Regions from separate parts of the Streptomyces sp. B8-7 genome, predicted to be linked through region 3. Evidence: riboswitches for the same ligand, from Rfam matches in the RefSeq annotation. Region 3 holds a riboswitch; each other region holds the start of a gene.
What was found. A riboswitch is a leader RNA that binds a small molecule or an ion and turns the genes downstream of it on or off. The one in region 3 is predicted to bind cyclic di-AMP.

Region 1: linked by a shared signal. The riboswitch ahead of AC5K6T_RS01370 (C40 family peptidase) and the one ahead of AC5K6T_RS00520 (transglycosylase SLT domain-containing protein) in region 3 are both predicted to bind cyclic di-AMP.
Region 2: linked by a shared signal. The riboswitch ahead of AC5K6T_RS24285 (M23 family metallopeptidase) and the one ahead of AC5K6T_RS00520 (transglycosylase SLT domain-containing protein) in region 3 are both predicted to bind cyclic di-AMP.
Region 4: linked by a shared signal. The riboswitch ahead of AC5K6T_RS31420 (M23 family metallopeptidase) and the one ahead of AC5K6T_RS00520 (transglycosylase SLT domain-containing protein) in region 3 are both predicted to bind cyclic di-AMP.

The regions. Positions count from the first base shown of each region.
Region 1 is NZ_JBYRRL010000001.1:298,723-306,515, forward strand. Features, by position in the region: gene AC5K6T_RS01360 (hypothetical protein) at 1-187, shown strand, start outside; gene AC5K6T_RS01365 (SLAC1 family transporter) at 165-1,163, opposite strand; gene AC5K6T_RS01370 (C40 family peptidase) at 1,585-2,784, opposite strand; cyclic di-AMP (ydaO/yuaA leader) riboswitch at 2,793-2,959, opposite strand; gene pcrA (DNA helicase PcrA) at 3,189-5,732, shown strand; gene AC5K6T_RS01380 (M23 family metallopeptidase) at 5,875-7,647, opposite strand.
Region 2 is NZ_JBYRRL010000004.1:969,059-976,851, reverse strand. Features, by position in the region: gene lhgO (L-2-hydroxyglutarate oxidase) at 1-396, shown strand, start outside; gene trmB (tRNA (guanosine(46)-N7)-methyltransferase TrmB) at 1,335-2,267, shown strand; gene AC5K6T_RS24290 (PrsW family intramembrane metalloprotease) at 2,320-3,669, shown strand; gene AC5K6T_RS24285 (M23 family metallopeptidase) at 3,782-4,825, opposite strand; cyclic di-AMP (ydaO/yuaA leader) riboswitch at 4,837-4,995, opposite strand; gene AC5K6T_RS24280 (PP2C family protein-serine/threonine phosphatase) at 5,261-6,454, opposite strand; tRNA gene AC5K6T_RS24275 (tRNA-Met) at 6,831-6,904, opposite strand; gene AC5K6T_RS24270 (SUKH-3 domain-containing protein) at 7,081-7,793, shown strand, end outside.
Region 3 is NZ_JBYRRL010000001.1:110,740-118,532, reverse strand. Features, by position in the region: gene AC5K6T_RS00525 (CocE/NonD family hydrolase) at 1-1,197, shown strand, start outside; cyclic di-AMP (ydaO/yuaA leader) riboswitch at 1,471-1,648, shown strand; gene AC5K6T_RS00520 (transglycosylase SLT domain-containing protein) at 1,654-2,124, shown strand; gene AC5K6T_RS00515 (HAD family hydrolase) at 2,304-3,128, opposite strand; gene fahA (fumarylacetoacetase) at 3,813-5,024, shown strand; gene AC5K6T_RS00505 (M56 family metallopeptidase) at 5,469-6,410, shown strand; gene recQ (DNA helicase RecQ) at 6,631-7,793, opposite strand, start outside.
Region 4 is NZ_JBYRRL010000008.1:37,988-45,780, reverse strand. Features, by position in the region: gene AC5K6T_RS31435 (bifunctional acetate--CoA ligase family protein/GNAT family N-acetyltransferase) at 1-999, opposite strand, end outside; gene AC5K6T_RS31430 (HPr family phosphocarrier protein) at 1,531-1,812, shown strand; gene AC5K6T_RS31425 (GntR family transcriptional regulator) at 2,181-2,879, opposite strand; gene AC5K6T_RS31420 (M23 family metallopeptidase) at 3,150-3,914, opposite strand; cyclic di-AMP (ydaO/yuaA leader) riboswitch at 3,927-4,117, opposite strand; gene AC5K6T_RS31415 (M16 family metallopeptidase) at 4,592-5,980, opposite strand; gene AC5K6T_RS31410 (M16 family metallopeptidase) at 5,977-7,410, opposite strand; gene AC5K6T_RS31405 (DNA gyrase/topoisomerase IV subunit A) at 7,776-7,793, shown strand, end outside.

The DNA of each region.
Region 1 (7,793 bases), 190 kb from region 3:
GGTCGACAACATCAAGATCGGCGTGAAGCTGGCCCTGCTGGTGGTGATCCTGGGTCTCGTCTACGTGCAGCGCGACCAGGAGAAGCAGGAGAAGCAGGAGAAGCAGGAGAAGGTGGACAGGCGGCTGTTCGGGCTGGTGGGCCTGCTGACCACGGCGAACGTCTTCATCGCCGTGCTCTGGACCTGACCCCGTCCGGTGCGGGCCGGGGCCCGCGCAGTGCGCCGCGGGCGTCCACGACGGCCCAGCAGCAGAGCGCGAGCCAGGCGGCCGCGGCGACCCACAGCAGCACCTCGCCCAGGCCGTCCGGCCAGGTGACGTCCAGCTCGGCGGCGACGGACTGGGCCGCCACCGCGGTCATGCCCATCGGGAACACGGTGGACCAGCGGCGGACGTCGTAGCGCGGCCGCGGCCACCGGATCTCGGCGGCGAGCACGGCGGCGTACGCGGCCAGGGCCAGGACGAGGAGGGTCAGGGTGGTCGAACGGAGGACGCCCTGGTCGTCGTCGTTCCAGAGATAGAGCCGTGCGCTGTCGGCGGCGATCAGCTCCGCACCCGCCAGCGCGGACAGGGCCAGCGCACCGCCCGCGATCCACTGGTCCCCGCCGCCGCGGACCAGCTCGCGCGCATCGAAGCGGGCCAGCGCGAAACCGTAGACGACGAGGCCCAGCCAGAACAGGACGAGCGCCGCGTGGGCGAGCCAGGCCACCGCCTCCGCCCCGGCCAGGGCCGCCGCCAGCAGGGCGAGCCCCTGCGTCGCCAACGAGCCCAGGAACACGGTCCCCGGCATCGCCCGGCGCCAGTGCCGGACCGACACCAGCAGCAGCGGAGCCCACAGCAGCGCGGCCGGCGCCAGCAGCGCGGCGGCCAGGGGGCGCCAGTCCAGGTCCGAGAAGCGGGTGCCCAGCACGGTCGTCGCGGTCACGGCGGCCAGCCCCGCGGCTGACGCCGCCTCGGTCCGCCACCACCCCCGCTCGCGCAGCAGCCGTACGGCGGAGTACACGGCGAGCGGGAGCCAGGCGGCGCAGGCCAGGACGAGCAGGATCCCCGAGAGCACCGCGTGGCCGGCCAGCTGCATGCCGAGGGACAGGACGCCGGTGGCGATCACGGCGGCCCCGGCCGCGGGCGGCCTCCGCCGGGCGGGCGGGGAGGAGGGTGCGGGCATGCGGCCGATGCTAGGCGCTCCGCTGGGTGGGGCGGGGTAGGCGGGTGGTTGGGTGCGGGGTGCGTCGTGGCTGGTCGCGCAGTTCCCCGCGCCCCTGTGTGTGCGCAGTTCCCCGTGCCCCTTTTGGTGTGCGGTTTCTCGCGCTGCTTGGGGGGTGGGGTGGGGTGGGTGGTGGGTGCTTCGGTGGGTGGTTGGGTGCGGGGTGCGTTGTGGCTGGTCGCGCAGTTCCCCGCGCCCCTTCGGTGCGCAGTTCCCCGCGCCCCTTCGGTGCGCAGTTCCCCGCGCCCCTTCGGTGCGCAGTTCCCCGCGCCCCTTCGGTGCGCGGTTTCCCGCGCCCCTCTTGGTGCGCGGGTTCCTGTGCCGTCGGGGTGGCTGGGGTGCTCCTCCGGGCGGGGGAGGAGCACCCCGGGTGGTGGGAGGGTCAGGCGGGGCGGGCCACGCTGTGGATGGCGGACTCTCCGTCGTAGAAGACGGACTCCTCGCGGACGTAGGTGCCCGGCTTGGGGGCGTGGATCATCATGCCGTCGCCGATGTAGAGGCCGACGTGGCTGATGTCGTCGTAGAAGAAGACGAGGTCGCCGGGCCGGGCGTCGGAGAGCGGGACGGTGGTGCCGGCGCCGACCTGGTCCCAGGTGGTGCGCGGGAGGGTGACGCCCGCGGCCCGCCAGGCGGCCTGGGTGAGGCCGGAGCAGTCGTAGGAGCCGGGGCCGGCCGCGCCCCAGACGTACGGTTTGCCGATCTGGGCGCGGGCGAAGGCGAGCGCCATGTCGGCCTTCGAGGCGGCGGCGCCGGGATCCTGGGCGGGCGGGGCCGGGCTGTCGGCGGACGTGCCCGAGGGGACGCCGGCGGACGGGCTCGGCCCGGGCTCGGCCTCCTGCCGGGCGGCGGCCTCGGCGGCCTCGGAGGCCTCCCGTGCCCGCTGCTGCTCGGCCAGCTCGGCGGCCTTGCGGGCGGCCTCCTCGCGCTCGCGTTCCTCGACGGCCGCGAGCCGGGCCTTCTCCTCGGCGGTCAGCCGGGACAGCAGCTCGCGCGCGTCGGCCAGCTTGGCCTGCACGGTGGCCTTGGCGGCCTTCAGCTCGGCCTGGGAGTCGGTGAGCGTGGCCAGGCTCTCGGTGGCCTCGCGGCGCTTCTCCATGGTCGTCGACTGCTGGGTGACGTAGTCGTCGACCGCGTGCTTCTGACGGCCGGTCATCCGGTCCATGAGCTGGGCCCGGTCGAGGTAGTCCTGCGGACTGTCGGCGAGCAGGACCGATGCCGTGCCGGGCGTGGCGGCGCCGGTGCGGTACTGGGCCGCGGCGAGGGAACCGAGCTCCTCGCGCGCGTCGTTGAGCTTCTGGGTGCGCTCGGCGACGTCGTCGAGGAGGACGTCGACGCGCTTGCGCTGCTTCGTGGTCCGCTCCTTGGCGGAGTTGTACTTCTCGGTCGCGGATCCTGCCTGCCGGTAGAGGTCGTCGACCTTCTTCTCGATCTCCTCCAGGGTCGGCCTGCCGTCGTCGGTGGGAGCGGCTTCGGCCGACTGGGAGATCAGGGCCACCGAGGTGAGGGCGGCGGTGGCCAGTGCGGGGGTGCGGATGCCTGCGACACGCGGCCCGGTGGGACGCGTCCTGCGGTGCGACGCCAAGAGAGGCGACTCCTTCCATCGGCCGCCTACCGGGTTAGCTGTCGGGTTCGGGCGGGTGCTTCGGAAGGGTTGCCCTACGGCCGCTCCCGTGTGGGAGTGGGCCGATTCACCCCGGGTTCGGTGGGTCCCCGGCTCCGGTGGGCGCAGTGCGCACCGGACTCGGCGGAGGCCGCGCGGCCCGGCGGGGTTCGCCGGTGGGGGTCGTGCGTCCTGCCCGGAACGGTAGCCAACTCGTGTGGCTTGTGTGAAGGTTGGCGGGTGATATGCCCGATACATTTTTGTGACCTCGGCCGGTCCGGGCATGTCCCGGTGCGGGCGGTGCCGGTCGGGTGACGGAGCGTGGCGGCGGGGAGTTCGCGGGACCGGGGCCGGTTGTCGGTGGGGCCGCCTAGACTCGGAGAGCGATGAGCAGCCTCTTTGACGACAGCTTCCTGGCGGACCTCCAGCCCCCCCGCGGGCACGAGGAGGAGCACCCGCCGCCGCCCGAGGACGATCACACTCCGGAGCGGGTTCCGGACGATCTGTTCGGCGGGAAGTTCGACGTGCCCCCGGACCGGTGGGCCACCGGTGACGCGGGCGACGAGGGGAGCGCGGGCGGGTACTACCGCGGCGGCGCGCCCCGCCCGCCGGTCGACCCCGCGGCGCTGCTGGAGGGGCTCAACGACAACCAGCGGGCCGCCGTCGTCCACGCGGGCTCCCCGCTGCTCATCGTCGCCGGAGCCGGCTCCGGCAAGACCCGGGTGCTCACCCACCGCATCGCCCATCTGCTCGCCGAGCGGCAGGTGCACCCGGGGCAGATCCTCGCGATCACCTTCACCAACAAGGCCGCGGGCGAGATGAAGGAGCGCGTCGAGCAGCTCGTCGGCCCGCGCGCGAACGCGATGTGGGTGATGACGTTCCACAGCGCGTGTGTGCGCATCCTGCGCCGCGAGTCCAAGAAGCTGGGCTTCACCTCGTCCTTCTCGATCTACGACGCCGCCGACTCCAAGCGCCTGATGGCCCTGGTCTGCCGTGATCTGGACCTCGACCCCAAGCGCTATCCGCCCAAGTCGTTCAGCGCCAAGATCAGCAACCTGAAGAACGAGCTGATCGACGAGGAGGACTTCGCCGCCCAGGCCTCCGACGGCTTCGAGAAGACCCTCGCCCAGGCCTACGCCCTGTACCAGTCGCGGCTGCGCGAGGCGAACGCCCTGGACTTCGACGACCTGATCATGACGACGGTCAACCTGCTGCGCGCCTTCCCGGACGTCGCCGAGCACTACCGCCGCCGCTTCCGGCACGTCCTCGTCGACGAGTACCAGGACACCAACCACGCCCAGTACGCCCTCGTCCGCGAACTGGTCGGGACCCGGGAGCACCCGGTCGACGTGCCGCCCGCCGAGCACGACCTGCCGCCCGCCGAGCTGTGCGTGGTCGGTGACGCGGACCAGTCGATCTACGCCTTCCGCGGCGCGACCATCCGCAACATCCTCCAGTTCGAGGAGGACTACCCGGACGCGACGACGATCCTGCTGGAGCAGAACTACCGCTCCACCCAGACCATCCTCTCCGCGGCCAACGCCGTCATCGAGCGGAACGAGTCCCGTCGCCCCAAGAACCTGTGGACCAACGCGGGCAGCGGCGCGCAGATCACCGGCTACGTCGCCGACACCGAGCACGACGAGGCGCAGTTCGTCGCCGACGAGATAGACCGCCTCACCGACGCGGGCGAGGCCAGGGCCGGGGACATGGCGGTGTTCTACCGCACCAACGCCCAGTCCCGTGTCTTCGAGGAGGTCTTCATCCGGGTCGGCCTGCCGTACAAGGTCGTCGGCGGCGTCCGCTTCTACGAGCGCAAGGAGGTCCGGGACGTCCTGGCCTATCTGCGGGTGCTGGCCAACCCGGAGGACTCCGTCCCGCTGCGCCGCATCCTCAACGTGCCCAAGCGCGGCATCGGGGAGCGCGCCGAGGCGATGGTCGACGCCCTCGCCCAGCGGGAGAAGATCAGCTTCTCGCAGGCGCTGCGGCGGGTCGACGAGGCGTACGGCATGGCCGCCCGGTCCGCCAACGCCGTGAAGCGGTTCAACACGCTGATGGAGGAACTCCGTACGATCGTCGAGTCCGGCGCGGGCCCGGCCACCGTGCTGGAGGCCGTCCTGGAACGCACCGGCTACCTCGCCGAGTTGCAGGCCTCCACCGACCCGCAGGACGAGACCCGCATCGAGAACCTCCAGGAACTCGCCGCCGTGGCGCTGGAGTTCGAGCAGGAGCGCGGGACGGGCGGCGAGGGCGAGGAGCAGCCGGGCGTGCCGCCCACCCTCGCCGAGTTCCTGGAGCAGGTGGCACTCGTCGCCGACTCCGACCAGATCCCCGAGGAGGACGAGGAGGGCTCCGGCGTCATCACGCTGATGACCCTGCACACCGCCAAGGGCCTGGAGTTCCCGGTGGTCTTCCTCACCGGCATGGAGGACGGCGTCTTCCCGCACATGCGCGCCCTCGGCCAGACCAAGGAGCTGGAGGAGGAGCGCCGCCTGGCCTACGTCGGCATCACGCGCGCCCGGGAGCGGCTCTACCTGACGCGGTCGACGCTGCGCAGCGCCTGGGGGCAGCCGTCGTACAACCCGCCGTCCCGGTTCCTGGAGGAGATCCCGGCCGCGCACCTGGAGTGGAAGCGGACCGGATCGGCCGCGCCCGCCCCCGCCGGGCCGCTCGCAGCGGCGGCGGCCTCGCTGTCGTCGACCCGCTCCCGCTCGTCGGCGTCGGGTGCGTCCGGGTTCGCCACCAAGCGCGTCGCGCAGAAGGCGGTGGTGGCCCTCGCGGTCGGCGACCGGGTCACCCACGACCAGTTCGGGCTCGGCACGGTCCTCGCGGTGACCGGCTCCGGGGACAACGCGCAGGCGTCGATCGACTTCGGCGACGGGAAGCCGAAGCGGCTGGTGCTGCGGTACGCGCCGGTGGAGAAACTCTGACAACCGCCCGGTGCCGCGTGCCGCGCACCCGCGCGGATGCACGGCACGCGGCACGCGGCACCGGGGCGGGTCAGGAGGTCAGGACCGCGAAAGGCCCCGCCGGGCGGCCGACGGGGCTCACCGCCAACGCCGCGGGGAGGGGCTACTGCGGGTTCAGGCCGTGGCTGCGCAGCCAGGCCAGCGGGTCGATCGACGAGCCGCCGCCCGGGCGCACCTCGAAGTGCAGGTGCGGGCCGGTGGAGTTGCCGGAGTTCCCCGAGTAGGCGATCGTGTCGCCGGCCTTGACGGTCGCACCGGAGGGGACCTGGTAGCTGGAGAGGTGGCAGTACCACGTCTCCGTGCCGTCCATCGCGGTCACGATCACCATGTTGCCGTAGGCGCTGTTCCACTGCGTCCGTACGGTGCCGTCGGTCGCGGCCATCACCGGCGTGCCGTACGAGACGGGGAAGTCGATCCCGGTGTGCACGGACATCCAGTTGATGCCGGACTGCCCGTAGTAGGCGCTGAGTCCGTGCCGGGCGACCGGCAGCGCGAACTTGGGACGCAGCCGCTCCTTGCGGGCCGCCTCCTCCGACGCCCGCTTCCGCTCCAGCTCCTGCGCCGCCTTGAGGTCGATGCGCTCCTGGGTGCGGCTGGCGCGGTCCATGAAGTCGTCGGCGCCGGCGGTGACCTTCTGCAGCTGGACGTCGAGTTTGCTGTTGGCGGCGGACGGTTTCACCTGCGTCGCGTCCGGCACGTCCGCCGCGGTCGTCGCCATGTCCTGGCCGTCGTCGCCGGTCAGGCTGCCCACCGAGGCGGCGGCGATACCGGCGACACCCATCACGCACGCCGAGGGCACCGCGATCGTCAGCAGCGCGGACCGCTTGGCGGGGGTGCGGCGGCGGGAGCGGGACCCGCCGCGGGAGGCAGCCGGGCGGGCCGTGGCCCGCTTGTCCCCTTGTTCGGCGAGGAGTTGCAGCTCCAGGGCGGGCAGTTCGCCGGTGGCGGCCGGATCGCCGTGTCCGCCGCCGTGCTCGTGGCCGCTCTTGCCGCCGTACGCGGCGTCGTCGGGGTAGGCGGTTCCCTCGGTGTAGCCAGTTCCCTCGGTGTAGCCGGTCGGCTCGTGCTCGGTGTGCGCCACCTGCTCGAAGGCCGCCGTGGCCTGCTGCTCGAAGGACTGCTCGTACGAGACCGGCGTGCCGTCGGAGTTCCACTGTGTGGCGTCGTAGGCGCCGGTGTCGGAACTCTGGGTGTCCCAGGACCACTGCTGGGTCGCCTGGTCGCCGGGGGCGCCCGTTCCGCCGGGCTGGAGCCAGGCGCTCGCGTCCCACTGCGCGCTCGGGCCCTCCCCGGCGCACTGCGGCGGTACGAGCGGCGATGGCTGGTGGCCGGCGGCCCAGCCGGTCGCGTCGTGTGTGCCGGAGTCGTAGGCGCCGGAGTCGTAGCCGCTCACGTCGTACGCGCCGGAGTCGTAGCCGCTCACGTCGTAGGCGGCGTGGTGCCCGGTCCCGTACGCGTCGTGGTGGGGCTGGTGACCGGCCGCGGACCACTGCGAGGCGTCGTACGCGGCGGTCTCGTGGCCGCCGCCGGGCAGCGTGCCGAACAGCGGGTCCGCGGCGTACGCCCCGGTGGCCGCGGCGCCCGCGGTGAATCCGGTCGCGTCATAGCCGCCGTATGTGGTGAAGTCGCCACTGGTGAAGTCGCCATGGGTGACGTCACCGTAGGAGGCTTCCTGCGCGCCGTACGGCGTGTAGTGCGCCGAGGCGGCATCGGAAGCCGGAGCCGGGGTGGTCATGATCCCCGACGGGTGACGGTCGTTCACCAACTTCTCTTTCGCCTCGACAACAGGGGCTGCCAGAGCAGTGCGGCGACTGTACCCGGCGGTACGCGGGCACGACAATCTTCTGCAGGTTTCGTGCGGGCAGGAAACGGGCATTCGGCCGTGTTTCGGCGGCTTGCGGGGACGACCTTGGCCTTGTGTTCGAAGAGCGTTCGACTTCTGGTGGGTGTCGAGTGGTGCTCCGGTGGCCCCGTGCGTGGCGCCGAGCGGCCGTGCCGGGGCGGGTGTCCGGGAGGTGGAGA
Region 2 (7,793 bases), on a different contig from region 3:
GCGGTACCGGCACTGGCCCGCGAGGGATACGACTGGACGACGGTGCGGCCCGGCGAACTGGCCGCCACCCTCGCCTGGCCCGGCTCCTGGCGCATCGCCCGCCGCCACTGGCGCTACGGCGCGGGCGAACTCCACCGCTCCCTGTCCCGCCCCGCCTTCACCGCGGCGGTGCGCCGCCTGCTGCCCGCCGTGACAGCCCAAGACCTCGTCCCCGCCCCGGCCGGCGTCCGCGCCCAGGCGGTCCTGCGGGACGGCACCCTCGCCGACGACTTCCTCATCCGGGAGTCCCCCCGGGCCGTCCACGTCCTCAACGCCCCTTCCCCCGCCGCCACCGCCTCCCTCCCCATCGGCCGCGAGATAGCCCGCCGCACCCTCACCGCCCTCTCCACCCTCTGACCCGGCCCCCGGCCCCCGGACCCCGGCCACCGGCCCGCCCGACAAGTGCACGTACCGCCGGAAGACGCCCGCCCCCACGACGACCAGACACCCACCCACGACCAGACACCCACCCACGGCCAGACACCTGCCGACGGCGAGACACCTGCCGACGGGGGGCGCCCGCGACAGCGGAAGGCCACCCACGGCGGCGAAGGAACGAGCCGAGAAACGACCCCCCCCCCACGACGGCCAGACACATGCCAACGGGGGCGCCCGCGACAACGAAAGGCCACCCACGGCAGCGAGGGAACGAGCCGAGAGGCACCCGCCCTCACGACCACCAGACACCCGCCGACGAGGAGCCCACGGCGACAGCGGAAGGCCGCCCACGGCAGCGAAGGAACGAGCCGAGAAACGACCCCCCCCCACGACGGCCAGACACATGCCGACGGGGGCGCCCGCGAGGGCGGAAGGCCGCCCACGGCGGCGAGGGGACGTGCCGGGGGGTGCCCGCCCGCAGCGGCCGGCGACAACCCCTCCCACCACCCGGCCCACCCCACCGCCGGCCCGAGGACGGACACCCCCCGGCGCGGCCCCGACCCACCACCGATGCACGCACCCACCCACCGGCCGCGCCCCATCGCAGAGGCGCGGGGAGCAGCCCCACAGCCCCACAGCCCCGACGCACCCGCACCCGCACCCGCACCCGCACCCACCCACCGCCGGCAACCCACCACAGAGGCGCAGGAGCCACGCACAACGCCCGCGCACCCGCACCCGCCCACCGCCGGCACCCCACGACAGGGGCGCGGGGAACTGCGCAAACCCCCGGCACCGCCGCACCCCTCCGCAGGCCGCAGAGGCCACCGCCCCCTCCCCGCCTCCGCAGGCCGCGCCAGGCCACCGCAAGGACGCGAGGGCCACCCCCCAAACCCGCCCCGTAAAATCGACCCACTGTGTCTGACTCCCCGAACCCCGCCGCCCCCTCACGCCCCCACCTCCGCGCCAAGGGCACCCCCCGCTTCCCCGACGGCCCGCAGCCCGACCCCGCGGGCTCCCACTTCGAGCGCCGTATCCGAAGCTTCCAGCCGCGCCGCAGCCGCGTCACCGCGAGCCAGGCCGACGCGTTGCAGCGGCTGTGGTCGAAGTGGGGCCTGGACATCGACGGCCACCGGATCGACGACCCGGCCGGGCTGTTCGGCGACGACCGCCCCGTCGTGCTGGAGATCGGCTTCGGCATGGGAGAGGCCACCGCGCAGATGGCCGCGGCGGACCCGGACACCAACATCCTCGCGGTGGACGTCCACACCCCCGGCCAGGGCAATCTCCTCGGCCTGGCCGAACACCACGGCCTGACCAACATCCGCGTCGGCAACGGCGACGCGATCATCCTGCTGCGCGAGATGCTGGCGCCCGCGTCCCTGGACGGCCTGCGGGTCTACTTCCCCGACCCGTGGCCGAAGAAGCGGCACCACAAGCGCCGCCTGATCCAGCCGGAGTTCCTCACGCTGGCCGCGACCCGTCTGAAGCCGGGCGCGCTGCTGCACTGCGCGACGGACTGGGAACCGTACGCGGAGCAGATGCTGGAGGTGCTGACGGCGCACCCGGACTTCGAGAACACGCGGCGGGAGGGCGGCTTCGCGCCACGTCCCGCGTTCCGGCCGCTGACCCGTTTCGAGGGTCAGGGACTGGACAAGGGACATGTCGTGAACGACGTTCTGTTCCGCCGCGTGGCCCCCTCGGCCGACGCCCCCGGCGCGCAGGAGCCCGTGACCGGGCCGGCCGAGGCCGTCGGTCCGGCGGCACGCCCCTCCCTGGAACCGCGGGAACCCCAGGAACGCCAGCAACCGCAGGAACCCCAGGCACCGCAGGAACCCCAGGGCGGCTGAGTCCCGCCCGCCCGTCGGCGGGCCGCGCCCCTGCCTCGCTAGGGTCGATGCCGTGGCCAGTCGTCCCCCGTACGCGACGCCTCCCGCGGTCCGGCCGGGACGTGCCGCGCCCGGGGGCGGTCCCCGGGGGCGGCCCTCCTGGGTGGGCCGGGCCGCGCTGACCGGCCTGTTGGCGGTGTCGGGTCTGGTGATCCTGGCGCTGGTGCGCGAGCAGACCGGCACCGAGGGCCTGGTGGTGGGCCTGGGCCTGGCCGTGCTGCCGGTGCCCCTGCTGCTCGCCGCGTTCCGGTGGCTGGACCGGGTGGCTCCGGGCCCGTTGCGGAACCTGGTGTTCTCCTTCGCGTGGGGTGCGGGCGCGGCGGCGCTGATCGCGATCGTCGCGAACGGCTTCGCGATGCGCTGGATCGCGGCGGCGACGGCCGATCCGGCGGGCGCGGACGCGCTGGGCACGACGTTCGTGGCGCCGGTGGTGGAGGAGTCGGCGAAGGCGGCGGCGGTGCTGCTGGTGTTCCTGTTCCGCAGCCGCGATCTCACCGGCGTCGTCGACGGTGTGGTGATAGCGGGTGTCACGGCGACGGGCTTCGCTTTCACGGAGAACGTCCTCTACCTGGGCAGCGCCTTCGGCACGGACCGGCTGACGGGGGGCGCGGGGCTCACCTCGGTGACGGCGGTGACGTTCTTCGTGCGGGTGGTGATGTCGCCGTTCGCGCACCCGCTGTTCACGGTGCTGACCGGGATCGGGTTCGGCGCCGCCGCGCTGTGCGGTGACGGCCGGCCGCGGAGCAGGGTGCTGCTGCCGCTGGCGGGTCTGCTGCCCGCGACGGGCCTGCACGCGGTGTGGAACGGCGCGGTGGCGTGGGGCGGGTACGGCTTCCCCGTGGTGTACGGGGCGATCATGGTGCCGTCACTCGGCCTGGTGACCTGGCTGCTGATCCGGACGCGTCAGCGGGAGCTGCACGCGGTGCGCGAGGAGCTCGGGGTGTATGTGACGGCGGGCTGGCTGACGCCGGCGGAACCGTACGTCCTGGGCTCGATGCGGGCCCGCGGGCTGGCCCGCGCGTACGCGGCGCGCCATCTGGGCAGGGCGGCGGGCCGTCAGGTGGCCCGGTACGAGGCGGCCGCGGCGTCACTGGCGTTCCTGCGGCACCGGGGCCGCCGGAACGGGGCCGGTGCGGACTTCACCGCACGGGAACGTGAGCTGCTGCACGCGCTGTGGGCGGGCCGCACCACGGCCGGACCGGCGCTGCGGTACGCGGCGCGGGCGGCGGCCGCACCGCCCCGCCGGACACCCACGACCGCCCACCACGGCTACGACGACGACTACTACGGCCACGGCCACGGCCACGAGTGCGGTCAGCCCGTCCCCGGCCCCGTACCGCACATGAGGAACCGGCGGCCCTGACGTCGGGGGGTGTCGTCAGGACCGCCGGTTCACTCCGGGCCCGACGGGGCGGGCCGGGGCACCTCACCGGGCGGGGGGGCGCCCGGTGCCGTGCGGGATCGGCAGGGGCGTCTCAGGGGGTGAGACCCCGCTCGCGCAGCCAGGCCAGCGGGTCCACGCCGCCCGCGGCCCCGCCGATGTGGACCTCCAGGTGCAGGTGGGGACCGGTGACGTTGCCCGTGGCGCCGACGCGCCCGATGACGTCGCCGGTGTTGACCTTCTGGCCGACGCTGACGTTGATCGAGGACTGGTGCGCGTACCAGAGCTCGGTGCCGTCCTCCAGGGTGAGGACCGTGCGGTAGCCGTACGACCCGCTCCAGCCGGCCTCGGTGATCGTGCCGGTGTGGACGGCCTTGATGGGCGTACCGGTGGGCGCGGCGAAGTCCAGGCCGGTGTGGTAGCCGGAGGACCACATGGAGCCGGCCTGCCCGAAGAGGGAGGTGAGCGTGTACGAGGAGGTCGGCAGCGTGTACTGGCGGGCCAGCTCGGCGAGCCGCTCGGCCTCGGCCTTCTTGCGGGCCTCCTCCTCCGCGGCGGCCTTCGCGGCGGCGGCCTCGGCCTCGGCCTCCTTCTCGGCCTTGGCGGCGGCCTCGGCGAGTTCCTTCGCCGCGGCGGCCTGGGCGGCCTGGGCGGCCTTGGTGTCGGCCTGGCTCTGCTGCCGCTCGGCCTGGGCGATGATGCGGGCCCGCAGGGCCTCGCCTGCGTCGTCGGCGCCCTGGGCGGTGTCGGCGGCCGTGGTGCCGATGCCGCTGAGCGGGGCGGCGGGCTCTTCGGCGGGCTGCTCCTCGTCGGACAGCAGGGTGCCGACGGAGGGCAGGTCGGGCATGGAGATGGCGACCGGCGGCTTGCCGGACTGGGCGCTGGCCATGCCGCCGGCGCCGACAGCGGCTATGACGCCGACGCCGAGGACGGTGGAGCTGCGGGCGAGTCCGCCGCCGCGCTGCTTGGAGACCCGGTGCCTGCCGCGTACGGGGCGGACGGTGTCCGCGGTGGGGTTCCACTCCTCCCACGGACCGTCGTCGGTGCGGGGGCCGCCGTAGGCGAAGACCTCGGCGGTGTCGGCGGAACGCTGGCCCGGCACGAACGGGGCTTGCGGGGCAGGCCGGTTGGACGCCACGTGGGCGTACTCCTTTCCTTCCTTCTCGCCTACCGGGTTAGCTGACGGGTTCGGAACAGGAAGGTCTCCTACGCGCGTATACCGGCCGTCGGTGCACGGCGGGCATTCGCGTGATTCACCCCAAGTTGGTGGTTCCCCGGTTCCCTTGCGGGATTCGGCGCGTGCGCACGGAGCCGCCTCTTGTGACGGCTGGGACGACCGCTGCGTTATCGGACAGTAATAGAAGCGGGTCCCTCTTTCCAAGCTGTTCGGCTTGATCATTGCAGTTTCCGGGCAGGAGATTCACCCCAGGAGGGGCGAAAGCCGGGCGAGTTGACCCGGCACCCACGACGTCCGAGTTTCTGACGTTTACTCAGCTGTTATGCGGAGGGCACCCGTCCGATCACATCGCGTGACGCGAGCCGGAGAAGACCCGCCGCCGGGCGGCTCCGGAACTCACGGCGACCCGCCGCCCCCGCTCCTCCTGCCGGCGGACCCCTCGGCCCCCGCGGAGCCCGCCGCATCCAGGGGACGGCGGACGGCGAGCAGGGCCATGTCGTCGCCGAGTGCGCCACCCGAGTGGCCGCGTACCTCCTCCGCCAGAGCCGACAGCAGCGCCGCGGGCCCGCGGAAGACCCGGCCGGTGAGCCGCAGCTCCGGGTCGTAGAAGACGCCGTCCGCGTCACGGGCCTCGGACAGCCCGTCGGTGTACAGCAGCAGGGTGGCCCCGCCCGGAAAGGGCACCTCCTCGACCCGGTCCGGCCCGCGGCCGAGGTCGCCGAGGCCCAACGGCAGCGCGGGGCTGCGCGGGTGCACCGGGCGCACGGTGCCGTCGCCGTACAGCACGAGCGGCGGGGGGTGCCCGCGGTTGAGGACGCGTGCGAGGGCTTCGCGGTGCGGCAGTTCGGCGAGCGCGGCGGTGGTGAACCCTTCCAGCGCGTCCAGGCCCGCCCGACGCGCCCCCTCACGGTCGAGCGCGCGTTCCAGCCGGTCGGCGACACCGGCCAGGGTGGCCTCCTGCTCGGCCGCCTCCCGGAACGCCCCGATCACGACGGCGACCGCGGACACCGCACCCATGCCCTTGCCGCGGACGTCCCCGACGACGAGCCGCACCCCGTGCGGGGTGTCCTGCACCGCGTACAGGTCGCCGCCGATGAGCGCGTCCTCCTGCGCGGCCTCGTAGCGGGCGGCGATGTCGAGGCCCCCGATCCGTTCGGCGGGCTCGGGCAGGACGGCGCGCTGGGTGGCCTCGGCGATCTCCCGGGCGGAGGCGAGCCGCTCGCTGCTGCGGCGGACGAGGACGTTGATGACGACGGCGAGGAACGCCACGGTGACGACGGTGATCTGCTCGGTGACCGCCTCGGCCTCCAGGGCGATGCCCATCAGCACGTGCAGGGTGAGGACGACGACGACCGCGGCGGAGCCGATGAGCACCGTGCCGCGCCGTGAGTACAGCGGGGCGGCGACGAGGGGCGCGGCGGTGAAGAACGGTGCGGCGGCGTACACGTCCGGGGTGAGGGCGTCGTAGACGAGTCCGGCGCTGATCAGCAGGACGGGCAGGACGCGGACGAAGGCACGGGTCGACGAGATCCGCCGCCGGTCGTCGGCTGCGGCCGCCGAGCCGCCGACCGGCCCGACGGGCGGTCCCACACCCCTCACCTCACCAGCCGGCACCCTGTCTCCCGGCGTACGTCGACGGTCGGGCCGCGCCTCGGCCCGTCCGTCCAGCCTCGCCGGTGCACCCCCGCGCGGCGAGCGGAACGGTCCGACCGGGCTACGCCGGGAGCGGGCCGGCGCACGCAGGCGGGCCGGCCGCCGCCTGACGCGGCCGCCGCCTGACGCGGACGGCTCAGGGCGACGGCCACGGAGAGGGACCGGGAGCCGGCACCGGGGCGTGGCATGGCGTGGCGTGGCGTACGAGCACACGGGGAGACGGGGAGACGGGGAGACGGGGAGACGGCACAAGCGTCATGGAACGACTCAGGGCCGGAGTCCGTTCACATGGACTCCGGCCCTGGGCCTTCAGTAGCGGGGACAGGATTTGAACCTGCGACCTCTGGGTTATGAGCCCAGCGAGCTACCGAGCTGCTCCACCCCGCGTCGGTGATTCAAGTGTACGCCATGCTCAGGACCACCAGCACCACGGTTTCCCGCACCCCCTTTCGTCTTCGAGATCCCGGAAGGAGAAGACCCCGTCTTCAACGTCCATGGTCCCCCGCCCCACCACCACGACCGTCCGGCCGCCATGTGCAACAGCAGGGTGCCAGGATGTCCGGGTGGTCAGCGCTGAAGAGTGGATTCGAATCCGTAGCGGCCTGCGGTTCGGCCAGAGGTTCCGAGGGACGGTGACGGCAGTCCCGAGACCGGGTGCGATCGGGATCTTCGTCGACATCGGTCTTCCGGTCGGAGGGTTCGTCGATGTTCTGCTTCTGCCGACGGCCGCAGAACGCTGGCCGAGCGAGGGGACCGAGGCCGCATTCGAGGTCTGGTGGGCCGATCAGCGACAGCAAGTGCGACTCAAGCCAGTCGACCCGCGGTTCCTGCGTGACGACTTCACCCACTGGCAGGCGGACTGGCGGCCCGGCTGGCCCGAAGACGTGCCGGTGGACAAGGCATGGGTCGATGCGGCGGTGACGCATCTACGGGGAACCGGCGTGATCGAGGAGACACTGCGCTCGGCAGGCTGGCGGCCGGGACGGCACGTCTCGACGGGCCGCTGGCGCAAGGCGCTCGAGAAGACCGGCCTGATCCGCATGCACGATGCCGCTGAAGCCTTCTTGGCGGAGTTCGGTGGCCTGGACGTCCGGATCAGCGGCCCCGGGATCACCTGCGCCAGGACCCCCTTCACCTTCGACCCGGACGACCTGATCGGCGAGGAGGACCGCTTCGCCGACTGGAGTCACACCATCGGGCGCGCCGTCTTCCCCCTCGGCGAACTCGATGAGGGCAGATTCCTCCTCGGCATCGACGAGAACAGCGAGATCTACCT
Region 3 (7,793 bases):
CGACTGCCCGCGGACCGGGTCCGGGGGCTGATCGGGCCCTGGCCGTGCCAGTACCCCGACCGGAGCGCGCCGCCCGGCCCGGCGATCGGCTTCCTCCAGGAGACCCTCCGCTGGTGGGACCACTGGCTCAAGGGGGCCGACACCGGCGTGCCCGGCGACCCGCTGCTGCGCGCGTACGTCCTCGGCGCGCACCGCCCGGCCACCGCGCCCCCGGCGCTGCCCGGCCGCTGGGTCGGGGAGCCCGCCTGGCCCTCGCCGCACGTGACCCCGGTGACGTACGCCCTCCGGGGCGCGTCCGTGGCCGTGCGGTCCCCGCTGCACACCGGCCTGGACGCCGGCCGGTTCCGGCCCGCGGGCGGCGACGCCGACCTTCCGCCCGACCAGCGGGAGGAGGACGCGCGGTCGGTGTGCTTCGGGTTCGCGGCGGGCGAGGAGACCTGGGTGCTGGGGCGGCCCCGGGTGCGGTTGCGGCTGACCTGCGCCCAGCAGCGCGGACTGGTCGTGGCCCGCCTGTGCGACGTGGCACCGGACGGGTCGTCGACGCTGGTCACCCGGGGGATGGCACGCCTCGGCCCGGGAGCCGGCACCCGTACGGTGACCGTCGGTCTGGGCGCCGCCGGATACGCCTTCCCACCCGGTCACCGCATCCGGCTCGCGGTGTCCTCCGCCTACTGGCCCTGGATCTGGCCGGAGCCGGACGCGGCGTACGGCTTCACCCTGCACCCCGCGGGCAGCACGCTGGAGCTGCCGGTGCGGTCGCGGCCCGCGCGGGACACGGTCGCCTTCGCGGAGCCCGAGCAGGCCGAGCCGCTCGGCGTGAGCCTTCCGATGACGCTGGACGAGCCGCGGCCGGGCCGGTTCGAGGCACGGGACGTCGCCGGGGACAGGTGGCGCGTGGAGATCTCTCCCGGCCCGGACGGCACGCACGTACACCCCGACGGGCTCCAGGTCACCGAGGAGGCGCTGGAGACGTACGCCCTCCGCGGCGGCGACCCGCTGTCGGCCCGGACACACACCCGGCGGTCGGTACGGCTGCACCGGCCCGACGCGGGGTGGGACGTCACGGTCCGCGCCCGGTCGGAGATCACCTGCTCCGAGACGGACTACGTCACCGTCGACGAGGTGGTCTGCACGGAGGGCGCCGAGGTGGTGTTCCACCGCACCTGGGAGAAGCGGGTTCCACGGGCAGCCGGTTGAGGCCGAGTTGGGATAGATGCCCGTTTTGCACTTCTTGTGACTGACGGTGAGTTGGCTCACCCCGCGGCCGACGCGGGCCGGACCGGCCCCGACGCCAAGAAGGCCGCCTCGCCGTGCGATTGCACGGCGAACGCCATAAAGGATCAAGTGGAACAAACTACCCGGATCATGGAGTCCCGCCGCTTTCCGTGAATTGCGCACTTGTTTCCGACACGCGCTCTCGCATACGTTCCGGGCCAGCCGGGCGGACGCCTAGTCCTGCCGCCGCCCACGGCATCCCACACGACCAACGCAGCGGCAGGAGCGGGGGACCCAGGTAGGTCGCCGGTCCGCACGTCGTACCAGTACGGCGTACGGCACGGCTTGGGGTGAAGCCATGCCTTCAGGGGCACGGCCGGGCACCTTTCCGCCCGAACCCGACAGCTCACCTCGCAGGCGCCGGAGAGGACATCCCCCATGCCTGCGCACCCGCACGCACCCCGCCGCCGCCGTCTCGCCCGCGCCCTCGCCGCCGCCGGAGTGGGCGCCGCCGTACTGGCCCTGCCGATCGTCGGCGCGACCAGCGCCTCGGCCGCCCCCACCGCCGCCACGGCCGCGACCGTCTACCCGAGCAACCTCGACGGCTGGATCCGCCAGTCCCTCGACGTCATGGCCCAGCACGGCATCCCGGGCAGCTACAACGGCATCTACCGCAACATCATGCGCGAGTCGTCGGGCAACCCCTACGCCATCAACAACTGGGACTCCAACGCCGCCGCCGGCACCCCGTCCAAGGGCCTGCTCCAGGTCATCGACCCGACCTTCGCGGCGTACCACGTGCCCGGCACCTCCTTCGACCCGTACGACCCGGTGGCGAACATCACCGCCGCCTGCAACTACGCGGCGGCCCGCTACGGGTCCATCGACAACGTCTTCGGCGCCTACTGATCCCCCTTGGTCCCCGGACCCGGTCCCGGTCCCGGGCCCGGGCCCGGGTGCCCGGGTGCCCGGAATCACGGGCCCGGGCTCCGGGCTTCGGACTCCGGGGCCTCAGTCTCCGGCCTTCCGGGCCGGTGGACGCCCGAACCCCTGAGCGCCGTCGAGCCCTCAGGATTCCCCGCCGGGGCTCAGCCGTAGAGCCGTTCGAGGACGACGGCGATGCCGTCGTCCTCGTTCGAGCGGGTGATCTCGTCGGCGACCGCCTTGAGTTCGGGATGCGCGTTGGCCATGGCGACCCCGTACGCGGCCCAGTCGAACATGGGGATGTCGTTGGGCATGTCGCCGAAGGCGACGGTGTCCGCCGGGGTCAGCCCGAGGTGCCGGGCGGCCAGCGCCAGCCCCGTCGCCTTGGTGACGCCGCACGGCTGGAGCTCCACCGTCCCGGGCCCCGACATGGTCACGGTGGCGAGCGATCCCACCACGCCACGTGCCACACCTGCCAACTCGTCGTCGCCCAGCGCATGGTGCCGCAGCAGCACCTTGCTGATCGGCTCGCACCACAGGTCGTCGCGCCGCTCGACCCGCAGCGCGGGCAGGGTGGGGTGCGGCATGGTGTAGCCGGGTTCGATGAGCGTCAGCCCGTCGACGCCGTCCTGGTCCACGGCCGCGAAGACCTGGCCCACCTCCGCCTCGATCTTGCCGAGCGCGGTCTCTGCCAGTTCCCGGTCCAGCGTGACCGACCACAGCAGCCGGTCGGACTCCACGTCGTAGAGCTGGGCGCCCTGCCCGCACACCGCGAGGCCCGCGCCGTCCAGGTCTTCCAGGAGCGGGCGGACCCGGGGCGCCGGCCGGCCGGTCACCACCAGATGACGGGCTCCGGCCGCCGCCACCAGCCCCAGAGCGGCACGCGACCGATCGGAGAAGGTGTCGTCGCCGCGGAGCAGCGTGCCGTCCAGATCGGTGGCGACGAGCGAGAATTCAGTGCGGTCGGCATATGCGGTGGGTGCGGCCATGATCAGAGAATACGGACAGCCCGCCCCCTCGACCCCGCGTGAACCGGACTCCGCCATGCGCCCCCGCACGTCCACGCGCCCCACCAACTCCCCACCCCACTGGGCCATTTCACCCCCGACCGGGGCGACCGAGCCTCCTCGCGCCCACCTACGCCGCTCCTGACCTGCACCGCGTCCCACGACGGCGCTCGGCGGGAGGGACCGGCACCCGTGGCGGACGCGAGGCACAGGCCCTCAGCTCAGGCTGGGCACGCCCGTCCGTGGGCGTCAGACAGCGGAGTCGGAGCGTGTACGTCGGACCGCGGGCATCAGGGCATGAACGTCAGAGCGTGGACGTGAGACCGCGGACGCAGAGCGTGGACGCAGAGCGTGGACGTCCGCGTGGAGGTGAGACCGCGGACGTGGGACCGCGGGCCTCAGGCCGGGGACGGCCGTCGGTCCACGGCCGACGCACGGCACCCGACCAGGGGCGGTGCGGTCGGCACCCGACCAGGGGCGGGCAGACGGCGCCCGGCGGCGGTGTGCCCCGTTTTGCCGCCCGACGCGGGAAAACTCCGGCCGCTCCCCCTGACCATGCCGGGCGGCGCGGCCGTAACGTGTGGCCCAGTCACGTGCCGTCCCGAACGCGCGGCACGCGAGCGCACGACCCCGCACACGGCACGCACGAGAGTGAGGCAGAACCGCATGCCCCCCTTCGATGTCCCCGAGGGCGACCCCTTCGGTCCGCACAACCTTCCGTACGGCGTGTTCTCCACCGGAGAACCGGCCGAGCGGACCGTCGGCGTCCGGCTCGGTGACCACGTCCTCGACGCGGGGGCGGTGGCCCGTGCCCTCGGCTCCCCCTATGTCCTGCTGCTCGCCCAGCCCTCCCTCGACCCGCTGCTGGCCGCCGGCCGCACCGCCTGGTCGGACGTCCGTCGCGCGCTCACCGCGTGGGTGACCGTGCCCTCCTACCGGGAGACGGTCGAACCGCACCTGCACCCGCTCGACTCGGTGACGATGCACCTGCCCTTCACCGTGGCGGACTACGTCGACTTCTACGCGTCCGAGAACCACGCCCGCAACGTCGGCCAGATCTTCCGCCCCGACGCCGAGGACTCCCTCACCCCGAACTGGAAGCACCTGCCGATCGGCTACCACGGCCGCTCCGGCACGATCGTGGTCTCCGGCACCGATGTCGTACGGCCCTCCGGCCAGCGCAAGGGCCCCGCCGATCCCGCGCCCGTCTTCGGCCCCTCCGTCCGGCTGGACATCGAGGCCGAGGTCGGCTTCGTGGTCGGCACCCCGTCCCCGATGGGCAGCCCGGTGCCGCTGGGCGGCTTCCGCGACCACGTCTTCGGCCTGTGCCTTCTCAACGACTGGTCCGCCCGTGACCTGCAGGCCTGGGAGTACGTCCCCCTCGGCCCGTTCCTCGGCAAGTCCTTCGCCACCTCCGTGTCGGCGTGGATCACTCCCCTCGAGGCACTGGAGGAGGCGCGCGTCGCCCCGCCGGCCCGCACACACCCCCTGCTGCCCTACCTCGACGACACCGACGAGGAGCCCTGCGGCTACGACCTGCGGATCTCCGTCGCCGTCAACGGGCACGTCATCTCGGAGCCTCCCTTCTCCACGATGTACTGGACCGCCGCACAGCAGCTCGCCCACATGACGGTGAACGGCGCCTCCCTGCGCACGGGTGACTTCTACGGGTCCGGCACGGTCAGCGGCCCCGCCGAAGCGCAGCGCGGCTCCCTCCTGGAGCTGACCTGGAACGGTCGCGACCCCCTCGAACTCCCCGACGGCAAGCGGACCTTCCTGGAGGACGGCGACCTCGTCACCCTCACCGCGTGGGCTCCGGGACCGGACGGCGTCCGCATCGGACTCGGCGAGGTGTCCGGGCGGATCGTGGCCGGATGACCGGAGGCTGACGAAGGCACAGCGGGCGGGACGGCGCGCCCCCCGTTCCGCCGGGCCCGGCCGGAACCGTGCCGGACCACGCCACCCGGCCCCGCCCGCTCCCCCTTCCGCCCCTCCTCTCTCTTCCGTCGGCTCCCGCCGGATTCCTTACGCACGGCGCTCGCCCCCGTCATACTGGCGGCGAGCCGTCCGCCCGTGCCCTGCGCCCGGGCCAGGGCCCGCACCGCACCGTTGCATCCTCGTGCCCTCGCACCTTCCGCACCGCCTGCCCCACCCGCACACCCCGCCCACGCGGGACGCGTCCCCCGGTCCCCGTCCCACCCCCGTCCCGCGGTCCGCACACCCCACGCCCGCCCCAGCACCAGCACCAGCACCAGCACCAGCACCACTGTCCGCACCCGCCCGAGCCGCCCCTACTCCCGATCAGGATCCGGAGCCCGTGGCATGACCGTCTGCCTGCTCCTGCTGAGCGTCGTCGCCCTGACGGCCTCCGTACCAGCCCCTCGCGCCCTGACCCGGGCCGACTGGCCCGAGCGGGAGCCCGTGGTCGCGCTGTGGGTGTGGCAATGCCTGGTCGCGACCGTGCTGCTGTGTTGCCTCACGGCCCTCGTGCTCAGTGCCGCCGCGGTCTTCCAGACCGTTCGCGCCCATGTCTTCGCCCCGGCGCCCGCGGCCGTGACCGCCGCCTACGACGACGTCTCGGGCGCCCCGGCCTGGGCCACCGCCCTGACCGTCCTGCTGGCCTGTGGAGCCGCCTGGACCACCGCGATGCTGGCCCGGGAGCTGGTGGAGGCCCGTCGGCGGCGCGGCCTGGCGCGCGCGCACCTGCGTGAGCGCGCACCCGATCTGCCCGCCGGACTTCCCGCCGCCCGGGGCCCCCTGCTCGTGCTGGAGGACGAGTACCCGGACGCCTGGTGGATGCCGGGCCATCCGCCGCAGCTGGTCGTCACCACAGGCGCCCTGCACCGTCTCACCGACCGTCAGCTGGACGCCGTACTCACCCACGAACGCGGTCACGCCCGCGCCCACCACGACTGGCTGCTGCACCTGTCGACGGCCCTGGCCAGCGGGTTTCCCCGGGTGCCGCTCTTCACCCACTTCTGCGACCAGACCCGTCGGCTCGTGGAGCTCGCCGCCGACGACACGGCGTCCCGCCGGTGCGGCCATCTGACCACGGCCCTGGCACTGATCGAGCTGAACCAGCACCGCGGCGTCCTGTCCTGCGCCTCCAGCAACCGTCTGCTCGGTGAGCGCGTCGACCGCCTGCTCCAGCCCCCGCCCCGTCTGGAGCGCGGCCAGCGCGCCCTCACGACCACGGTCGCGGCACTGGTGCCCCTGCTGCCCCTGCTGATCACCTTCGCACCCGGTCTGACCGCACTGAGCTGACCGGAACGCCTCTCCCGCCCTTCCCGTCCTCGGTCTTCCTCCGTCTCCTCTTCCTCCTCTTCCTCTCCTCCCTCGGCCCGTCTTCTCTTCCTCTCCCTCCTCGGCCCGCCTTCCTCGGCCCTCTCCTTCCTCCGGCCGCCGAGCGGGCCCGGCGCAGTCGACGGGTTCCAAGGCTCCGTCCGAGCCTGCCGACGCCCTCGCCCCTCGCCCCTGCCGACGGCTACGCCCAGTCGTCCGGCTCCGGTTCGGCGTCCGTGTCCGGCCAGTCGTACGGTTCGGCCTCGGCGGGGCCGGCTGCCGCGGCCGGTCCGGGCTCGGGGGCCGGCGCGGGTGCGGCCGCCGTGCCGGCCGGGCCGCTCAGCGAGGCCAGCACCCCGAGTACGCCTTCCCCGTACGTCGCCAGCTTCTTCTCCCCCACCCCGCTGACCCCGCCCAGCTCCCGCAGCGAGGCCGGCCAGGCGGTGGCGATCTCCCGCAGGGTGGCGTCGTGGAAGATGACATAGGCGGGGACGCCCTGCTCGCGGGCCTGCTCGGCGCGCCACGCTCGAAGCGCCTCGAAGGCGGGCTGCAGCTCCGCGGGCAGCTCGGCCGCGGTGGTCGCGGCCCTGCGCTCGCCTCGGGCGGAGGACGACGACCCCGAGCGCGCGGCGGCCGGCTTCTTCGGCTCCTTGCGCAGCGGCACCTCCCGCTCGCGCCGCAGCACCGACCGGCTCGCCTCGGTGAGCACCAGCGTGCCGTACTCCCCTTCGACGGCTATCAGGCCCTGGGCCAGCAACTGGCGGACGACACCGCGCCATTCGCCCTCGGTCAGCTCCTGGCCGATGCCGAAGACGGACAGCTGGTCGTGGTCGAACTGGATCACCTTGCCGGTGCGCTTGCCGAGCAGGATGTCGACGATCTGGCCGGTACCGAACTTCTGCCCGCGCTCGCGCTGCAGGCGCACCACGGCCGACAGCACCTTCTGTGCGGCGACCGTGCCGTCCCAGGTCTCCGGCGGGGCCAGGCAGGTGTCGCAGTTCCCGCAGCCCGCCGCGGCGGGTTCCTGGCCGAAGTAGGCGAGGAGCTGCCCGCGCCGGCAGCGGGCGGTCTCGCAGAGGGCGAGCATTCCGTCCAGGTGGGAGGCGGCGCGGCGGCGGAACGCCTCGTCGCCCTCGCCGGACTGGATCATCTTGCGCTGCTGGATGACGTCGTTCAGCCCGTAGGCCAGCCAGGCCGTGGAGGGGAGTCCGTCACGACCGGCCCGGCCCGTCTCCTGGTAGTAGCCCTCCACCGACTTGGGCAGGTCGAGATGGGCGACGAAGCGTACGTCGGGCTTGTCGATGCCCATGCCGAAGGCGATGGTCGCCACCACGACCAGGCCGTCCTCCCGCAGGAACCTGGCCT
Region 4 (7,793 bases), on a different contig from region 3:
GATCCGCATGCCGTACGCGCGCGCGTGGCGGACGAGTTCGCGCTGGCGCTCGCGGCCGTCCGGCCCGCTCTCGGCGTACCCCGCGGAGATCACGACGAGGCCCTGCACGCCGTGCTCCCCGCACTCGGCGACGACTTCGGGCACCCGGTGCGCGGGGACGGCGACGACGGCGAGGTCGACGGGGCCGGGGATGTCCCGGACGGAGCGGTGCGCCGGCACCCCGTCGAGTTCCTCCAGGTCGTCCGGGAAGGCCCGGTTGACGGCGTACAGCTGCCCGGCGAACCCCGCTTCCCGGATGTTGCCGAGGACACCGCGGCCGACGCCGCCGGGGGTGCGGCCGACACCGACGACGGCGACGGAGCCGGGGGCCAGCAGCCGCCGCACCGAGCGCGCCTCGGCCCGCTGCTCCCGGGCGCGCTGCACGGCGAGCGAGCGGTCGGTGGGTTCGAGGTCGAGCTCCAGGCGTACGACGCCGTCCTCGAAGCTGCGCTTCTGGGTGTAGCCGGCGTCGGTGAACACCTTGATCATCTTGGTGTTGGCGGGCAGCACCTCGGCGGCGAACCGGCGGATGCCGCGCTCGCGGGCGACGGCCGCGATGTGCTCCAGCAGCGCGGAGGCCACCCCGCGCCCCTGGTGGGCGTCCTGCACCAGGAAGGCCACCTCGGCCTCGTCGGCGGGGGCGGGCGCGGGCAGTCCGTCCGCTCCGATGCGGTCGTAGCGCACGGTGGCGATGAACTCGCCGCCGATGGTGGCCGCGAGGCCCACCCGGTCGACGTGGTCGTGGTGGGTGAAGCGGCGGACGTCCTTGGCCGACAGGCGCGGGTAGGGCGCGAAGAAGCGGTAGTACTTCGACTCGTCCGAGACCTGCTCGTAGAAACTGACCAGGCGTTCGGCGTCGTCGACGGCGATGGGCCGGATGCGCGCGGTGCCACCGTCGCGCAGCACCACGTCGGCCTCCCAGTGGGCGGGGTACTCGTGCCGGTCCGGCGCGCTCTGCATGGGGCCCAGCGTACGGCTCGCACACGGCGACGGCGCGGGGCGGTCCGCGGGACATCCGACCGGGCCGGAGGGCGGGGCCAGGGCGGTGGCGGCCGAGGCGAGGACGGGCCGGGGCCGGGCCGGCGGCGGCCCGGGCGGGGCCGGACCGAGGCCGAGGCGAGGGCCGGGGCAAGGGCCGGGGCCGGGGCCAGGGCCGGGGCCGGGGCCAGGGCCGGGGCCAGGGCCGAGGCCGGGGCCAGGGCCGAGGCCGGGGCCAGGGCCGAGGCCGGGGCCGAGGCGAGGGACGGGCGCAGCGGCGGCGAGGGCCACCGCCGGGGGCCACGCGGCGCCCGGGACGGGGGTCCGTGGGGCGGCGGCGCACGGCCCCGGGCCCCCCGGAGCCGTGTCACGGTCCGGACGCCGCAGCCGGGCTCCGGAGGACCGGGCTCGTACGCCACGCCGGGACGGCCCGGGAGGCGGCACGTTCCCGGCACACCGGCCGGTGTGGAACACTGGTCTAGACAACCCTGAGCAAGTGAAGGGCAGCATCACATGGCTGAGCGCCGCGTCAACGTCGGCTGGGCCGAGGGTCTCCACGCCCGCCCCGCCTCCATCTTCGTCCGAGCCGCCACCGCCGCAGGCGTCCCCGTGACGATCGCCAAGGCCGACGGCAGCCCCGTCAACGCGGCCTCCATGCTGGCCGTCCTCGGCCTGGGCGCCCAGGGCGGCGAGGAGATCGTGCTCGCCTCCGACGCCGAGGGGGCGGACGTCGCCCTCGACCGCCTGGCCAAGCTGGTCGCCGAGGGCCTTGAGGAGCTCCCCGAGACCGTGTGAGCCGGCCCGCGCGACGCGCGCCGAAGCCGTGGCCACCCCGGGCGGCGGCGGCCACGGCTTCGGCGCTTCCCCCGCGTGCCCGGCCCTCTCCCCCGCGGCGTACGAACGGCCGAGCGGGAGCGGACGCGGACACCGCACGCAACGCGCGGCCGCCGCCGCCCGACACCGTTTCGGGACGCACGGCCGCGACCATCGGGCACACGCCGCGGAACGTCCGGCCGCGACGACCCGGCACACCCGCCGGAAGGCCCGTCCGCCATTCCGCGGACATGCCGAACAACGCACCCCCGAATTACCGGGAAAAGCGGAAAGCGGCAGCGCAGGAAAACCCCGCCGCCGATATCCTCTCTTTGTATACGGCGTACGCGTTAAGGCCGCGGACCCGACATGTTTACGGGATGTTGCGAAGTCCTCACACGGTCCGCGCGGTCCGGCTGGCCCGGAACGCGCAGCCGGTGCGCGGCCCCCGCCCGCTCGGCGTGCAGCGCGGTGATCGCCCGCGCGCGCTCGCTGTCGCCGCGGGCCACCGCGTCCACGATCGCGCCGCGCTCGGCCCAGGACTCGACCGGTCCGGCGGCGGGGGGCTCCACGGCGTACATCCAGGCGATCTTGTGCCGCAGCTGCGTCAGCACCGCGATCAGGGCGGGACTGCCGGAAGCCTGGGCGAGGGTCTCCTGGAACCAGCCGCCCAGCGAGCGCAGATCCTCGCTGTTGCCGCGTCTGGCCCGCTCCTGCCCCAGCCTGACCAGCCCGCGCAGCACCTTGAGATGCGCCTCGGTGCGCCGCTGGGCGGCCCGGGCGGCCCCCAGCGGCTCCAGCAGCATGCGCATCTCCAGCAGGTCCGCCGCCTCCTGCTCGGTGGGCTCGGCGACACACGCGCCCGCGTGCCGCCGGGTCACCACGAAGCCCTCCGCCTCCAGCGTGCGCAGGGCCTCCCGGACGGGAACGCGTGAGACGCCGTAGCGTCGCGCCAGCACTTCCTCGGTGAGCCGGCTCCCGCGTTCGTGGACACCGGCGACGATGTCGTCCCTGATCGCCGTGCACACCGAATGCGCCGGTACACGCATGAGCGACCTCCGCCTTAATGCCCGTGAAACGCCGACGATTGACGTGTGTTCAGCGACTCTATGGCAATGACGCCGAATTTCCGACGGCGGGCCGGATTCCATGGCTATTTTTTGCTCATGCGACCGTCCTGAACGGCCGATTCGACCGGATCGGCCGTCCCGTTGACCGGAAGGGAACGCCGAAAGCCCCGGCCGGGAGCGGCAGGGGCTTTTACGCGGGCGTACGCCGGGCACTGCGGCCGAGCACGGCTCGCACCGGGTGTGCGCCGGTCAGATCTCCACGCCGTGCGCGCGCAGGTAGGCGAGCGGGTCGACGTCGGAGCCGTACTCCGGCGAGGTGCGGGCCTCGAAGTGCAGGTGCGGGCCCGTGACGTTGCCGGTGGCACCGGACAGGCCGAGCTGCGCACCGGGGGCGACCGGCTGCCCCGCGACGACGGTCAGCGAGGACAGGTGGCCGTACTGGGTGTACGTGCCGTCGTGCATGCGGACGACGACCTGGTTGCCGTAGGCGCCGCCCCAGCCGGCCTCGACGACCGTACCGGCGCCGACGGACCGGACGACCGTACCGGTGGCGGCGTGGAAGTCGATACCGGTGTGGCTGCCGGAGGACCAGACGGAGCCGCCCGCGCGGTAGCCGGTGGAGACCGAGGAGCCGGCGACCGGCGTCACGAAGGTGTTCAGGCGCTTGCGCTCGGCCTCGCGGGCGGCGCGCTCCTCCGCCTCGCGGGCGGCCTCGGCCCGCGCCTCGGCGCGCGCCCTGGCGGCGGCCTCGGCCTTCCGCTCGGCGAGCGCCTCCTCGGCGGCCTGCTTCTGCGCGGCGGCCTGCGCGCCGACCTGGTCGGCCGCCAGGTCGCCGAGGGTGAGCACCGGCAGCAGGCCGGTCTGCTCGGCCTCCGGTTCGGCGGCGAGCGCCGGAGCGGCCAGAGTGCCGATGACACCGGTGGTGGTGAGCGCCGCCATGCCCGCCGCACGGGCGCCGGTGCGCCGGATGCGGGTGGGACGACGGTGCTTCCCGGTGGCGCGGGTGAACGCCATGAGGTGGCTGGTCCTTTCCTTCCCTCTCGCCTACCGGGTTAGCTGACGGGTTCGGAGCAGGAAGGTCTCCTACGGGCTCCCACGCACGCGCGGGCACCCGATTCACCCCAGGGATGTGGACCCCGTCCACCGCGGGGCGGCGACAGGGGTGGGTCCCCGGCTCCCCTGGCTCGCGCCGCACGGGGACTCGGCGATGACTGTCCGGTGCCGCGGATGCGGCGCACTGCCTGACGGACAGCCCGGAAGACGTTAAGGGGATCATCGGGTGATCCCCAAACCGATCGGCCGATGTGTAGCGCATGACACAGGACGGACAGGCAACCCCTGCCCCTCAATTCGAGGTAAGCGGCCACAAATCAGGCACCGCCGAAGGTGCCGGGGCGCCACGGGCCGAAGCGTCACCGGAGCCCCGGCGGGGCGGGCGGCGGGGGACGGACGGCACGGGTACGCACGGCGGCCGGCACACCCGTGCACCCGGTACGCACCGCGGCCGGCGCACTCGTGCACCCGCTACGCACCGCGGCCGGTGCACCCGTGCATCCGGTACGCACGGTGGCCCGTGCACCCGTGCACCCGTGCACCCGGTGCCGTCCCCCCCCGTACCCTCGTGCCCGCGTGCATGCGCGGGCACGGGGGTACGACAGGGGACGGCCCGCGCCACCCGCGCCGTCCCCGTGCTACTCGGCCGCCACCACGCTGACCGCGCCGATCCCGAGCGCCGCCACGGACTCCTTGATCTGCGCCGCGTCGCCGACGAGGACCGTGACCAGGCGGTCCACCGGGAAGGCGTTGACGACGGCCGCGGTGGCCTCCACCGTCCCGGTGGCGGCGAGCCGCTGGTACAGCGTCGCCTGGAAGTCGTCGGGCAGATGCTGCTCCACCTGGTCGGCGAGCGTGCCGGCGACGGCGGCGGCGGTCTCGTACTTCAGCGGCGCCACCCCGACCAGGTTCTGCACGGCCACGTCCCGCTCCGCGTCGGTCAGGCCCTCCCCGGCGAGCGTGCGCAGCACGCTCCACAGGTCGGCCAGCGCGGGCCCGGTGTTCGGGGTGTCGACGGAGCCGCTGATGGCGAGCATCGACGCGCCGGAGCCGTCCGGCGCGGAACGCAGCACCTGGCCGAAGGCCCGCACACCGTAGGTGTAGCCCTTCTCCTCGCGCAGGACGCGGTCCAGGCGCGAGGTGAGGGTGCCGCCCAGGCAGTACGTGCCGAGCACCTGCGCGGGCCACACCCGGTCGTGGCGGTCGGCGCCCACCCGGCCGATGAGCAGCTGGGTCTGCACCGCACCGGGCCGGTCCACGATGACGACCCGGCCGGTGTCGTCGGCGCTCACCGGCGGCACCGGGCGGAGCGCGGCCGCGGAGCCCTTCCAGGCGCCCAGCGTGTCGCCGAGCAGGCCGTCCAGGTCGACGTCCGTCAGGTCGCCGACCACGACGGCGGTGGCGGTGGCGGGGCGTACGTGCCGCTCGTAGAAGGTGCGGACCGCCTCGGAGTCGATGGCGGCGACGGTCTCCTCGGTGCCCTGGCGCGGCCGGGACATGCGCGAGGCGGCCGGGAACAGCTCCTTGGAGAGCTCCTTCGCCGCCCGCCGGGCCGGGTTGGCCAGCTCGTGCGGGATCTCGTCGAGGCGGTTGCGGACCAGCCGCTCGACCTCGCTGTCGGCGAAGGCGGGCGCCCGCAGGGCGTCGGCGAGCAGGCCGAGCGCCTTGGCGAGCCGGGAGACGGGCACCTCCAGGCTGATCCGCACACCCGGGTGGTCGGCGTGCGCGTCCAGGGTCGCTCCACAGCGCTCCAGCTCCGCGGCGAACTCCTCGGCCGAGAGCTGGTCGGTGCCTTCGGAGAACGCCCGGGCCATGATCGTGGCCACGCCCTCCTGGGCGGCCGGCTCGGCGTCGAGCGGCGCGTCCAGCAGCAGCTCGACGGCGACGACCTGCTGGCCGGGCCGGTGGCAGCGCAGGACCGTGAGGCCGTTGCCGAGGGTGGCGCGGGTGGGCGCCGGGAACGCCCAGGGCCGGGCCGCGCCCGCCTGGGGCATGGGGTGGAAGTCCATCGCGGCGAGCTCGGTCACTTGGCCGTCTCCTCGTGCTCGTGGTTCTCGTGGCTCTCGTGGCTCTCGTGGTTCCCGGCCTGGACGGTGGCCTCGGCCTCGGGGTCCTCGGGGAAGTCCTCGTCCTCGGTGTGCTCTGCGGACTCCGGCGACAGCGGCTCGTACACCAGCACCGCACGGTTGTCGGGGCGCAGCCGGGCGGCGGCGACCTCACGGACCTCCTCGGCGGTCACCTCCAGCACCCGCCGCACTGCGGTCAGGGCCAGCTGCGGGTCGCCGAACAGGACGGCGTAGCGGCACAGTTCGTCGGCGCGGCCGGCCACCGTGCCCAGCCGGTCCAGCCACTCGCGCTCCAGCTGGGCCTGCGCGCGCTCCATCTCCTCGGCGGTCGGGCCCTCGGCGGCGAACCGGGCGAGCTCCTCGTCGATGGCGGCCTCGATCACCGGTACCTCGACGTCCCCGGAGGCCTTCACGTCCAGCCAGCCCAGCGAGGGCGCCCCGGCCAGGCGCAGCACGCCGAAGCCGGCCGCGACCGCCGTACGGTCCCGGCGGACGAGCCGGTTGTACAGGCGGGAGGACTCGCCGCCGCCCAGGACGGTCAGCGCCAGGTCGGCGGCGTCGCACGCGCGCGTGCCGTCCTGCGGCAGCCGGTAGGCGGCCATCAGCGCCCGCGCGGGGACCTCCTCCTCGACGACCTCGCGCAGCTCCCGGCCGATCACGTCGGGCAGGGAGCCGTCGCGGGGGGCGGGCTTGCCGTCGTGTCCGGGGATGGATCCGAAGTACTTCTCGATCCAGGCGAGGGTCTGCTCGGGGTCGATGTCGCCGACCACGGACAGCACCGCGTTGTTGGGCGCGTAGTAGGTGCGGAAGAACGCGCGCGCGTCCTCCAGGGTCGCCGCGTCCAGGTCGGCCATCGAGCCGATCGGCGTGTGGTGGTAGGGGTGGCCCTCCGGGTAGGCGAGGGCCGTGAGCCTCTCGAACGCGGTGCCGTAGGGGACGTTGTCGTAGCGCTGACGACGCTCGTTCTTGACGACGTCGCGCTGGTTCTCCATGGACTCCTCGTCCAGGGCCGCGAGCAGCGAGCCCATACGGTCGGCCTCCAGCCAGAGAGCGAGCTCCAGCTGGTGGGCGGGCATGGTCTCGAAGTAGTTGGTGCGCTCGAAGCTGGTGGTGCCGTTGAGGGAGCCGCCGGCGCCCTGCACCAGCTCGAAGTGGCCGTTGCCCCTGACCTGGCCGGAGCCCTGGAACATCAGGTGCTCGAAGAGGTGCGCGAGCCCGGTGCGGTTCTCGGTCTCGTGGCGGGAGCCGACGTCGTACCAGAGGCACACCGCGGCGACCGGGGTCAGGCGGTCCTCGGACAGCACCACGCGCAGGCCGTTGGCCAGGCGGTGCTCGGTCGCTGTCAGGCCCCCGGAGCCTGCCTGGTCTGTGGCCGTGTGACCCATGGGCATGTACGTCCCTTCGATGGCTGTCGCGGTCGCTGAAAACCGCTGCTGTCCTGCCGGTCCTGCCACTGTATGCAAGCGTGCGGGCCGTCGTCGGAGTTCCCGCCCGCCGTACGCCGAGAGCGAGATCCCGTAGCCTTCGGGCACACGCGCACGGGCGGTGCCGGGTCCTGTTCCGGTGTTGTCGGTGCCGAGGTCCACAATGGTCCGCGTCAGAACCCGTTCATGCTTCAGAGCAAGGCGCGAGCCGGCGGGGCGTGCCGGTGCCGGCCGGACGAGTGCGTGCGGTCCGGGCGGTCCGGGCGCGCTCGTCCCGCCGGTACCGGCACGCGCCCCGCAGGCGAGCACCCAGAAAAGAGGAGCCGGCAGCGATGGCCCGCCGCAGCACG